Regions from separate parts of the Vibrio agarivorans genome, predicted to be linked through region 4. Evidence: predicted binding sites of a transcription regulator. Region 4 holds the regulator's gene; each other region holds the start of a gene.
The links. The regulator PurR, encoded in region 4, represses purine synthesis genes. The targets are predictions, from matches to a motif close to TNANGNAAACGTTTNCNTNA.
Positions count from the first base shown of each region.

Region 1: the regulator PurR is predicted to act here: its motif matches at 1,793-1,812, upstream of QWZ05_RS17965 (inosine/guanosine kinase).
Region 2: the regulator PurR is predicted to act here: its motif matches at 1,413-1,432, upstream of QWZ05_RS15835 (NupC/NupG family nucleoside CNT transporter).
Region 3: the regulator PurR is predicted to act here: its motif matches at 1,955-1,974, upstream of purT (formate-dependent phosphoribosylglycinamide formyltransferase).

Region 1 covers NZ_JAUFQF010000004.1:2,034,386-2,037,578, reverse strand. Annotated here, with positions in the region: gene QWZ05_RS17970 (aquaporin) at 1-312, shown strand, start outside; gene QWZ05_RS17965 (inosine/guanosine kinase) at 418-1,722, opposite strand; gene mnmA (tRNA 2-thiouridine(34) synthase MnmA) at 2,011-3,132, shown strand.
Region 2 covers NZ_JAUFQF010000004.1:1,589,110-1,592,302, reverse strand. Annotated here, with positions in the region: gene QWZ05_RS15835 (NupC/NupG family nucleoside CNT transporter) at 1-1,257, opposite strand, end outside; gene QWZ05_RS15830 (TatD family hydrolase) at 1,474-2,247, opposite strand; gene QWZ05_RS22420 (DUF5363 family protein) at 2,237-2,305, opposite strand; gene yaaA (peroxide stress protein YaaA) at 2,396-3,169, opposite strand.
Region 3 covers NZ_JAUFQF010000004.1:2,373,040-2,376,232, forward strand. Annotated here, with positions in the region: gene QWZ05_RS19435 (thiopurine S-methyltransferase) at 1-487, shown strand, start outside; gene purT (formate-dependent phosphoribosylglycinamide formyltransferase) at 713-1,888, opposite strand; gene QWZ05_RS19445 (SLC13 family permease) at 2,149-3,193, shown strand, end outside.
Region 4 covers NZ_JAUFQF010000001.1:35,777-38,969, reverse strand. Annotated here, with positions in the region: gene torD (molecular chaperone TorD) at 329-982, shown strand; gene purR (HTH-type transcriptional repressor PurR) at 1,174-2,181, shown strand; cyclic di-GMP riboswitch class I at 2,325-2,435, shown strand; gene QWZ05_RS00190 (TfoX/Sxy family DNA transformation protein) at 2,547-3,137, shown strand.

The DNA.
Region 1 (3,193 bases), on a different contig from region 4:
TCGACTAAAGACGTTGTTCCTTATGTCATCGCACAAGTGATTGGTGGTTTGTTAGCGGGTGGCGTTCTCTATGTCATTGCGTCTGGCCAGGCAGGCTTTGCACCTTTAGCCATTGGATTTGGGCTGACTCTGATCCACCTTATCAGTATCCCTGTCACCAACACCTCAGTAAACCCAGCACGAAGTACAGGTGTTGCGATGTATGTCGGTGATTGGGCTGTCTCGCAGCTATGGCTTTTCTGGGTAGCACCGATTATTGGTGCGGTGCTTGGTGCGATTATCTACCGAGTAATTGCAACAAAAGAAGAGTAACTCCTTCTACTGAAAAGAAATGTTATCTTATCTTAAAGAAAAAGGCACACCATCAACCGGTGTGCCTTTGCAATTTATCGTTTATCGCCTGGGATAAAAATGTGATTAACGTTCCCAGTATGCCTCTTCAAGGCTATCTTCACGCTCAGGTAGGCCTTTAGATAGACGTGGAGAGTGCTGCGCCAAGACTTCATAACTTGCGCGGTTTGAGTATTTACAAACTTGCGAGAAAGACGAGTAAGTCAAGAAAGCGTGAGCGTGCTTGCTTGAGTTTGGTACATTCTCACGATGGTATTTGTTCGCAGCCATATCATGCAATAAAGCAGACAATGCCGCATCACCTGCACCATTGGTGTTTTTGATCTTCTCAGGACCGCCCATATAAGGCGCAATATGAGAGTAAACTTTAATCGCATTGTCACACAGTGACTTAGATACCGGGCGGCTAAACTCGTAACGGTTAAATTCTGCAATCGAGCCAGGTAATAGTGGTAGAGAAGTTTCTCGCTTCGATTCTTCTTCGGTGTAACCTGCCATGAACAAGCCAACAGGCCCTGCAGTACACAACACCAAATCAACCCAATCCAATGTCTTATCCGATGCTGCAAGCGGGTCAGCTTCACCAGTGAGGGCTTCGGCTTCATCTTCATTCATTGCAACAACAGTGATGTTGTCTTTCAAGAATTGCTGCCAGTATTCAGGATCGTCTTGAATCACGAACTTAGTGCCGAGCGTCAGTACAACCGGTACGTCATACTTCTTCGCATATTCAATGGCCTTCATTGTAGCAGCTGGCATTGGGTCGCCATCTTTACAACGCACTAGATAAGCCGTTAGCACTAATGCAGACGCACTTTCAAAAATCGCCTCAGGAATGCTCTCTGGACGAAGCTGGTTCATTTGGCCTTCACTAATCGCGAAAGTACGCTCGCCATCTTCAGTGATCAACGCAAAACAGCGACCAATCGCCCCTTCAACACCTTGTAGGTAGTTCAGATCCATACGGCTTGATGTGTTACACAGGTAACGATAGCCATAACTACCAATTTTGATCTCTTGGCTCATGACACCAAGTAACGTTGAGCGGTCATCGGCAAGCACCGAATAGTTGTGCAGCGTGTTACCAATCGTACCACCCGCATACTCATTGGTGATCAACTCAGACTGCTTAAGCTCGTTATAAAGCGCCTCAGCGGTCTCATCGTCAATCACAAGTGAGTGACCTTTACTCAAACCGTACTTTTCGATCAGTTCCGTGGTGACATTCGCTTCGATATCTACCAATGTTTGGTCAATACCGATGATGTGAGTACGCGACATGGTTTTGTCATCTTGAGCTTGGCTCACAAGTGGGTCACGTGCGTGGACAGGAAAATAGTGTTTCGATTTACGCTGGCCTGGAAATTTCATTTCGGATCTGCTTTGGAAAAGGAAAAAAGGCAGTTTACCCCTCTGTGTGACGTACATCAATTAATCAAACAAACGCAAACGTTTGCTTTATTATTTTACTCAGTTACAATCCGCATGCCTGAGCAAAAAGGCGCGCATTAGTGGTCATTTTCCAAAAATGATTTCGTATGGATCGAGACACCGATGCCAGCCAAGGAACGCTAGAATTGTGATTTCGATCTCGGAACTGTCACCGTGAAATAGTTTCTGTTAGAATCACCGTCCAGTTAAATTGAGTGGTGTTAAGTAATGTCAGATAACCGTTCTGCTAACAGCGATAAAAAAGTTATTGTCGGTATGTCCGGCGGTGTGGACTCGTCCGTTTCTGCCTATCTTCTAAAGCAACAAGGCTACCAAGTGGAAGGCCTGTTCATGAAGAACTGGGAAGAGGACGATAATGAAGAATACTGTACAGCTGCAGAAGATCTTGCTGATGCTCAGGCGGTCTGTGACAAGCTTGGTATTCACCTTCATACCATTAACTTTGCGGCTGAATATTGGGACAACGTTTTTGAGTATTTCCTTGCGGAATACAAAGCAGGTCGTACCCCTAATCCAGATATTCTTTGCAACAAAGAGATCAAATTCAAAGCCTTCTTGGATTTTGCAGACGACGTACTTGAAGCTGACTACATTGCGATGGGTCACTATGTACGCCGTTCATTCCCAGAAAATGGCGAAAAGCCACAAATGCTTCGTGGCATAGACGGCAACAAAGACCAAAGTTACTTCCTATATACACTAAGCAGTGATCAAGTGGCGCGCAGCCTATTCCCTGTTGGTGAGCTTGAAAAGCCTGAAGTACGCCGAATTGCTGAAGAGCAAGGTCTTATCACAGCTAAAAAGAAAGACTCAACAGGTATCTGTTTTATCGGTGAGCGCAAATTTACAGACTTCTTGTCTCGCTATTTGCCAGCGCAACCAGGTAAAATTGAAACACCTGAAGGTAAAGTCATCGGTGAACACCAAGGCTTGATGTACCACACGCTAGGTCAACGTAAAGGCCTGCATATCGGTGGTCAGAAAGGCGGTGGTGGTAACGAAGACCCATGGTACGTAGCAGAAAAAGATCTTAAGCGTAATGTTCTGATTGCAGTTCAAGGCGCGGAACACCCTCTGCTAAAATCACAAGGTCTAGTGGCTTCTCAACTGCATTGGGTAGATCGTGAAACAATCACTGAACCGTTTAAGTGCTCAGTGAAAACACGCTACCGCCAAACAGACATCCCATGTACGGTTGTCCCTGTAGATGAGAAGACGATTAAAGTTCTGTTTGATGAGCCTCAAGTTGCCGTGACTCCTGGTCAATCGGCAGTATTCTACCAAGGCGAAGTCTGTCTTGGTGGCGGTATCATCGAAGATCGCATCTGATGACTAATGACTATCGCTCGTTGAGTGATAGTCAATTTGAGACAATAAACTGTTAGCTATT
Region 2 (3,193 bases), on a different contig from region 4:
AGATAGGAAGAAGCCAGCAATGGTTGCTGCCATCAAGTTAGATAGCGTACCAGCAATAACAGCTTTAACACCCATACGAGCGATGTCGTGGCGACGGTTAGGAGCTAGGCTACCTAGACCACCGAGTAGAATCGCAATAGAAGATAGGTTAGCGAAACCACATAGTGCAAATGCGATGATCGCTTGAGTCTTCTCAGACATAACTTGACCAGTTGCAGCGACTACTTGAGCATTTTCACCAACGTATGGTACAAAGTTTAGGTATGCTACGAATTCGTTTACAACCGTCTTCTGACCGATGAAAGAACCAGCGATTGTTGCTTCTTCCCATGGCACACCGATAAGGAATGCTAGTGGAGCAAAAATCCAACCTAGAAGAAGCTCTAGCGTTAGGTGTTCCATACCGAACCAACCACCAACGCCACCAAGGATGCCGTTAATTAGAGCGATTAGACCGATGAATGCTAGTAGCATTGCACCAACGTTTAACGCAAGTTGTAGACCAACAGACGCACCGCCAGCTGCAGCGTCGATAACGTTAGCAGGCTTGTCTTCGCCGCCGTCGATGTCATCGCCTAGATCGTCATTTGGCGTGTCAGTTTCAGGTTTGATGATCTTAGCGAATAGTAGACCACCAGGTGCTGCCATGAATGATGCTGCAACTAGGTACTCTAGAGGTACACCCATAGAAGCGTAACCTGCTAGTACACCACCAGCAACAGAAGCAAGACCACCACACATTACAGCGAATAGCTCAGATTGAGTCATACGCGGTACGAATGGACGTACAACAAGAGGTGCTTCAGTTTGACCAACGAAAATGTTTGCTGCTGCAGACATAGATTCCGCACGTGAGGTACCTAGTGCTTTTTGTAGACCACCACCAAGAACTTTGATGACCCACTGCATGATACCTACGTAGTAAAGTACAGAAATAAGTGCAGAGAAGAAGATTAGTGTTGGTAGTACTTGGAAAGCAAAGATGAAACCGATACCGTCAACAGAGAAGTTAACTAGGCTACCGAATAGGAAACCTGTACCGTCTTTACCGTAGTCAATAACGTTCTGTACACCTGCTGAGAAACCAGCAAGTAGGTCACGACCCCAAGGTACGTAAAGAACGAAACCACCGATTAGGAATTGGATAGCGAAAGCGCCACCAACAGTTCGTAGATTAATAGCTTTGCGGTTGTCAGACAGTAGTAGCGCGATGCCAAGTAGCACTGCCATACCAACCAGGCTCATAAACAGGCTCATAGTTTATGATTTCCTTATAGGTTATTTATTAGGCGTATTAGATAATGAAGCTCAAAAGCGGGGCAATTATACTCATCCCTGAAGGTATAAAGTAATGCCACCCTCACACTTTCTGAGAAGATTCATGACACACTCACTCAATATTGTGACACAGATCACGCAAACGTTTAAATGAGCATTCTGTCGATACAGAATATTTCGAGAAAATTCACATTTTCAAAACAGAGAAATGGAATTTTGCCAGATTTTTTGCGCAATCGTTTGCCTTTCGATTTGCTTAAGCTCTGAAAGTGTGCTGAGGATCACAGGTAATCGTTTAGGATGGTTAGGCTGACCCTGAAAATGATTAAGTGGCATGTCAGGTGCGTCAGTTTCAAGCAAAATACCTTCAAGAGGTAACCGTCTGATTGCATTGCGGGTTTTATTCGCCCTAGGATAAGTAATTACTCCACCTACGCCAATCAATATACCTTTTTCTAACAATTGCATCGCTTGCTGATAGCTGCCAGAAAAGCCATGTAACACACCACCATTGTGAATGGGAAATTGCTTTAGATTGCGCAACAGATCGTTATACGCCTTGCGGCAGTGCAACAGAACCGGAAGGCCAAGTTCGTTAGCTACCTGAATATGCTGTTGAAGAATTTGTTGTTGCAAACCCAACTCAACACTCACTAAAGCATCGAGGCCACACTCGCCTATCGCGATAGGTTTGACTGAGGTTTGGTGATAATAGGCGATCAGGTCATCAACCTGCTGTGTGGTGTTTTGATTAAGAAAATATGGGTGACAACCGAGTGCCCAGTCGATCTCGTTGTGATGCGCGGAGAGCAGCTCAAGTCTGTGCCAATTCTCTTCACCAATCGCAGGGATCAGTATTCGTTTAACCCCAACCTCTACCGCCTGACGTAACTGCGCATCAAAATCGTCGGCAAATACGTCAAAATCAAAGTGACAATGGGTGTCAAACAGGGGCGCCTCACTCGTCATGGGCAGGATCTTTCCTATGTGGCACACAGCTGCGTTTATTTTCTGGGGTTAATCCCATCGATGCGCACCAACGATCGTATTTGCCCAGCCACTTCTTCAACCATTGCCACATAGCGTTCACCTTTTTGTCAGCGAGTTGTGTTGAGTATTACTGCTCTTCGCGTTTAAACACCAACTCTTTGTCACTGCTCTCTTCTTCACTGAAGTAGTAACCTGCGACATCAAACTGCGTTAATGCTTCAATTGAGTCAACTTTATTATCAATAATATAGCGCGCCATCATGCCACGTGCCTTCTTGGCATAAAAACTAATTACTTTGTATTGACCGTTCTTACAGTCCTTAAAGACTGGCGTGATCACCGTGGCATCGAGCTGCTTTGGCTTCACCGCTTTGAAGTACTCATTCGATGCTAGGTTGATAAGTACGTTATCACCTTGCTCGCTAATCGCCTCGTTCAGTTTGTTAGTAATGATGTCACCCCAAAACTGATACAAGTTGGTGCCGCGCTCGTTGGCTAAACGCGTGCCCATCTCTAAGCGATACGGCTGCATGAGATCCAATGGCTTCAAGAGGCCATACAAGCCCGACAACATACGCAAGTGCTTCTGCGCATAATCAAAGCCATCGTAATCCAAACTTTCCGCTTCAAGACCGGTGTAAACATCCCCTTTAAACGCCAATATCGCCTGACGTGCGTTCTCTTGGGTAAACGTCTCGCTCCATTGCTCAAAACGCGCTACGTTCAGCCCTGCTATTTTGTCACTCACCTTCATAAGGGCAGAGACATCGCTTGGAGTGAGCTTGCGGCACTCTTTGATCAGCTCAGCAGAGTGCTCAACCAACTCCGGTTGAGTATAGCGCTCTGTCGCGAGCGGGGATTCATAATCGAGCGTTTTCGCTGGAGAAACAACAATAAGCATGACAAGACTTCCTTTATAATCTTT
Region 3 (3,193 bases), on a different contig from region 4:
TACGCAGCATGATGAGGTTCAGGGTGTCGAGTTGAGTCAAATCGCGGTGCGAGCGTTTTTTTCTGAGCATTTTTACACGCCGATGGTGACTTCTATTTCTGGGCAACATGAGCTGTACCAGTTTGATGAGCTGTCTATTTACACGGGCGACTTTTTTACAGCACCTATAGAGCCTGTAGAGTTAGTCTACGATCGAGCCGCTCTTATCGCATTGCCCATTGAGATGCGAGCGGAATATGCTCAGCGTATTGATGCACTGTTAAAGCCTGGCGGGAGAATTCTTCTGGTGACTCTTGAATATGACCAATCGGAAATAGCAGGCCCTCCATTCGCAGTATTAGAGAATGAAATTCAAACTCTGTTTAAGAAATACACCATCGAGCGACTTGCAACCGATGTAGCCGATGAGCAGCATCCTAAACGTGCAGAAAAAGGCTTGAGTCATTTTGCTGAGAGCGTCTTCCTGTTACAAAAGCCGAGCGTATGATCATTGACGTGGCCTATCGAGTAGCTATTGGGTTTTGACTGACGCGGATAGTCACTAATGCGGATTGTAACTAACGTGGATAGCTACTAGCGTTGATAGTTACTAACGCTTGAATACAACAAAGCCCTTATTATCCATGCGTATTAATAAGGAAGTAAGGGCTTTGAACGTATTAACGGGCCTGTAAAATCACGCTATCCGTTAATTTAAACTCACTGAACGAGCCTAGTAGCTGATCTTAACCTGTTTAGTCGCTTCCACAGCGTCTTCTACTGCTTTTTCGATAGAGTTGCGGCGTGTAACAATCACTCCAAGGCGACGGCGACCATCAATATCTGGCTTACCGAAAAGACGAATTTGCGTTTGTGGTTGCGCAACTGCTTGGGCAATACCATCAAACTGAATGTCTTGAGACGTGCCTTGGCCCAAAATGACCGCTGATGCTGCTGGGCCAAACTGAGTAATGGCAGAAATAGGCTGGCCAGTAAATGCACGAACGTGCAATGCAAACTCTGACATGTCTTGAGACATCAGAGTTACAAGTCCAGTATCGTGTGGGCGAGGAGAGACTTCATTGAAGATCACTTTATCGCCTTTTACGAAAAGCTCCACACCAAAGATACCGTAACCACCAAGTGCATTAACGATTTGTTCTGCCGTGTATTCTGCGGCTTTCAAGGCAGTATCAGACATCGCTTGTGGCTGCCAAGACTCGCGATAGTCACCATCTTCTTGGCGATGGCCAATAGGTGCACAGAAGTGAACGCCATCAACTGCACGAACGGTCAGTAGAGTGATCTCATAATCAAAGTCGATAAAGCCTTCAACAATCACACGGCCAGCACCTGTGCGGCCGCCTTCTTGAGCGTATTCCCAAGCTTGGTCGACATCTTCCAGTGTTTTAATCACACTCTGGCCTTTACCAGAAGAGCTCATTACCGGTTTACAAACACAAGGTACGCCCACTTCATTAACCGCAGCAACAAACGCGTCATAGTCGTCAGCAAACTGGTAAGGGGACGTTGTTAGGCTTAACTCTTCAGCCGCAAGGCGGCGGATGCCTTCACGGTTCATCGTCAGTTTCGTCGCCTTCGCTGTTGGAACGACATTCAAACCTTGCTGCTCTAGCTCAACCAATGTATCAGTCGCGATCGCTTCAATCTCTGGCACAACGTAATCTGGCTGCTCTTTTTCGATAAGCGCTGCGAGTGCATCACCATCAAGCATATCTAGCGCGTAGCTGCGATGAGCCACTTGCATCGCAGGTGCGTTTTCGTAACGGTCACAAGCAATCACTTCAAAACCTAGGCGCTGACATTCAATCGCCACTTCTTTACCTAACTCACCAGAACCGAGTAGCAATACTTTTGTTGCACTCTTCGCCGTCGCAGTACCAAACATAGAATAATCCTCTTAGTGCTTTCGCGATCATGATTAATAGCTGCGGATAATACTGTATCTTAGATGAAAAGCAAACGTTTGCGCGCGTTCGCTTACGGATTGTTCGTTATTGGTGGGATCAAGCGAAAACTCTGACTATTCATTGATCTAACGCTAAGTAATTAAATGTTACATTGAGCGAAAATGATGCAGTTAGGCGTTTACTTACTGAAAGTAAACGCTATTTGTTTATGGAACGCTTAAATGGAATTAGAGACGCTATGAAACTGTCGTTAAAATTCGTTATTCCCCTCGTTATACCGCTGATGATCTTGTTGCTACCAACAAGTGCTTTTCCTTTTGAGGGACTGACGATTATTCAACAACGTGTAATCGCAATTTTCTTTCTTGCTGCTTTGTGTTGGGTATTTGAACCCATTCCAATTTACGCTACTTCAGTAGTGGTGATTGTACTAGAGCTATTGTTACTCTCCGATAAGGGCATACTGTGGTTTAGAAGTGGGGAAGGCGAACCAGAGTTTGGTGAGCTGCTTGCTTATCAAGATTTGATGGCTACGTTTTCTAGCCCGATCATTATGCTGTTTCTCGGCGGCTTCTTTTTGGCTATGGCAGCAACCAAATACCGACTCGACGTTAACTTAGCGCGAGTGATGTTAAAGCCGTTCGGCAACCAACCTAAATATGTGATGCTCGGTTTAATGTTGATTACTGGTGTGTTCTCGATGTTTATGTCGAATACAGCAACCACGGCGATGATGCTCTCTATCCTTGCACCAGTGATTGCCGTGTTTGGCGCTGAAGATAAAGGGCGCATAGCACTCGCATTATGTATTCCTGTCGCTGCAAACATTGGTGGGATTGGTACGCCGATCGGCACGCCGCCCAACGCGATTGCACTTAAATACCTAGTCGATGAACACACCATTACATTTGGGGAGTGGATGGCGTTTGGTATTCCTTTCGTTGTTGTGATGATGGCCATTGCATGGGTGTTGATGTGTAGGTTGTATCCATCAGATCAAGAGACAGTTAACCTAGATATCAAAGGTAAGTTCCTGAAAACGCCAAAAGCCATCACGGTATATATCACCTTCGGCTTAACCATCCTTTTATGGCTGATGGGATCATCTCATGGAATGAACTCTTATACCGTTGCTTTAATCCCGGTGGCTGTGTTCTCAATGACAGGCATAATTAATAAAGAAGATCTGAAAGGGATCTCTTGGGATGTGTTATGGCTAGTCTCAGGCGGTATCGCATTGGGCCTTGCGCTAGATAAAACAGGGTTGGCCAAGTTGGTGGTAG
Region 4 (3,193 bases):
TTAGACATATTTAGATTGTATTCAACCTGAAGATGCGCTTTATTCCGATTTTATTGATAAACAGCAAGCTCTCCCGGTCTTTCGCCGCCTACACCTTCATTTCAATAAGCAACTCTATGCTCTAAATTGGTAACTGAAAGTTGTTCGTCCCGCTCAGCGCTAAACACAATTAGCTATAAACCATCACTTTCTGACACAGATGCCGATAACACTATTCACATTTTCCCTTTATACTCCACCTATCAGATAGATAGGACTCTAATGAGCAACTGCATCAGAGTCAGATTATACTTAAAACTTATCCATAGATGATTTGGAGCTTCGTGTGATTGAAGAGATCAAAGCGTTCAACGAAAAACGCGCAGAGATTTATTGGTGGCTGTCTAGCCTATTCGCCAGTGAGCTTGATGAACAAGGACTTGAGCAATACCAAAGCCCTGAAATTCGCGCATTCTTGGCAGGCCTTGGTGAAAATATTCAGCTGAAAAAGCCCGTTGATAAGTTGGTGGATGCACTCAATCGCCTACAAGACCGTGAAGATGCCCAGCTTGAGCTTTCCGCAGATTTCTGTGAACTGTTTCTAAAATCAGATAAAGAAGGCGCGTTGCCTTATGCCTCTATCTATTTGGACAAATCGGGTAACCTCAACGGTAAGCCGGCTGAAGAAATGACCAAAGTCTTAGCGGCTCACAACATTCAAGTCAGCCAAGCTCTGAACGAGCCCGCAGACCACATTGCAATAGAGCTCGATTTTCTTGGTAACCTAATCATTCGCTCAAACGAATTAGAACAAGAAAAACACCTTAATAGTGCCTTGGTTGAACAAGCCGAGTTCATTCGTCAACATATCTTGAGCTGGACCCCGCAATTTAATGCACTTTGTCAGCAAAAAGACGAGTTTGGCTTCTATTCTGCCGTGAGTAGTCTATTAGTTGCATTTCTTGAGCTAGACTGTCTATATCTACTGGACGAACCATCTTAATCAAAAACGATTAAGATTGCGTCGCTAACGATAGCAGTCTAGAATACTCGGATATTTTTAAACCGCTTTCGATAAAGCGGTTTTTTATTTGGTTTTTTCCCTAGGCGACTACCGCAACACGGCTCATATTTGGTTGAAGACAACGCTGAGCAACGTGCGGTAAATAAGAAATACAATTAAGGACCACTCCTATGGCCACTATTAAAGATGTTGCGCGTCTTGCCGGTGTCTCTACTACCACTGTATCGCATGTCATCAACAAAACGCGATTTGTAGCTGAAACAACTCAAGAAAAAGTAAATAAGGCAGTAAAAGAGCTTAACTACGCTCCTAGTGCTGTCGCTCGTAGTTTGAAATGTAATACCACGCGTACCATCGGTATGCTGGTGACTCAATCTACCAATCTATTCTTCTCTGAGGTTATCGACGGCGTAGAAAGCTACTGCTACCGTCAAGGCTACACACTTATCCTTTGTAATACGGGCGGTATCTACGAGAAACAACGTGACTACATCCGCATGCTCGCTGAAAAGCGTGTTGATGGTATCTTGGTGATGTGTTCAGACCTGACTGAAGAACTGAGTGAAATGTTAAACGGCCACCCTGATATTCCTAAAGTGATCATGGATTGGGGTCCTGAAACATCACAAGCCGATAAGATTATCGATAACTCGGAAGAAGGTGGCTATCTCGCAACTAAATACCTTATCGACAATGGCCATAAAAACATCGCTTGTTTGAGCGGTCACTTCGAGAAGGCGGCTTGTAAAGAGCGAATTAACGGTTTCCGCCGCGCGATGGGTGAAGCAAAACTTAACGTTGTGGAAGACTGGATTTTAGAAGGTAATTTCGAGTGTGATACTGCGGTATTAGCGGCAGATAAAATCGCAGCGATGGATGAAAAGCCAACCGCTGTGTTCTGTTTCAATGACACCATGGCTTTAGGCCTAATGAGTCGTCTACAAGAGAATGGCATCCGTATTCCTGATGATATGTCTGTTATCGGTTATGACAACATCGAGCTTGCAGAATACTTCTCACCACCACTAACGACCGTTCACCAGCCGAAACGCCGTGTGGGTAAGAATGCATTTGAAATCCTTCTGGAGCGCATCAAAGACAAAGAGCACGATAAGCGTGTGTTTGAAATGCACCCAGAAATTGTTGAGCGTTTAACGGTACGCAACCTTAATAATTAAGCGTCTGATTTCATAACAAATTTAATAACCCTGACACTATGCATACAAATGCAAAATGTCAGGGTTATTTTTTGGAATCAACATCACACTATCGATCTTGAAGATGTGATACCTATTCCGCTTTTCATTATGCTCTCTTAAAGCCACGCACAGGGCAAACCATCTGAGAAGGTGGGACGCAAAGCCTCCGGCCTTAACCAGTCATTTTATTCATGTTTATGATATAATTATGGAAAGGTAGCGGGGTTGCCGATGGTAAAACTACACTAGCATAACCTTTCTATGACATAAGTTTGTGTTGTTTTTGCTATTCTCTCGGGCCTGAATTTGGTGGCGTGAATGTTTCTTCACCGAGATTACAAAGCATGGATAAACCGATATTAAAAGACTCGATGCGCTTATTCGAGCAACTTGGCAGTGTCAAGTCCCGATCAATGTTTGGCGGCTTTGGCATATTCGTCAATGACACCATGTTTGCATTGGTTGTCAAAAACAAACTGCATGTGCGTAAATGTGCTGCGTTGGATTCTGCTATTTCAGAACATAAACTGGAACCTTACGTCTATGAAAAGCGTGGTTTCCCCGTTGTCACTAAGTATTTTCAACTGCCAGACACCTGGGTCAATGAACAGAATCAACTGCTAAAGGTTGCTCAAGTTGCACTTAAAGCCGCAACTGAAGACAAGATAAAGCAAGAGACAACCAAGCCACAACGCTTGAAAGATCTGCCAAATCTTCGCCTAGCGACCGAGCGAATGTTGAAAAAAGCAGGAATCGAGACTGTCACCCAACTTGAAGAAGCGGGGGCGGTGCGCGCTTATCAAGCCATTCAAGAATCCCACACGACGCCTGTTAGCTTAGAGCTGCTCTACTCTCTTGAAGGGGCAATTCGTGGCACTCACTGGACAGTGATTCCACAGACACAACGTGAAAGCCTAGCGAATCAAATAAACTAGCCAATCGGATTTTATAAAATAAACAAAGTCAGCTAATTGCTGACTTTGTTTATTTT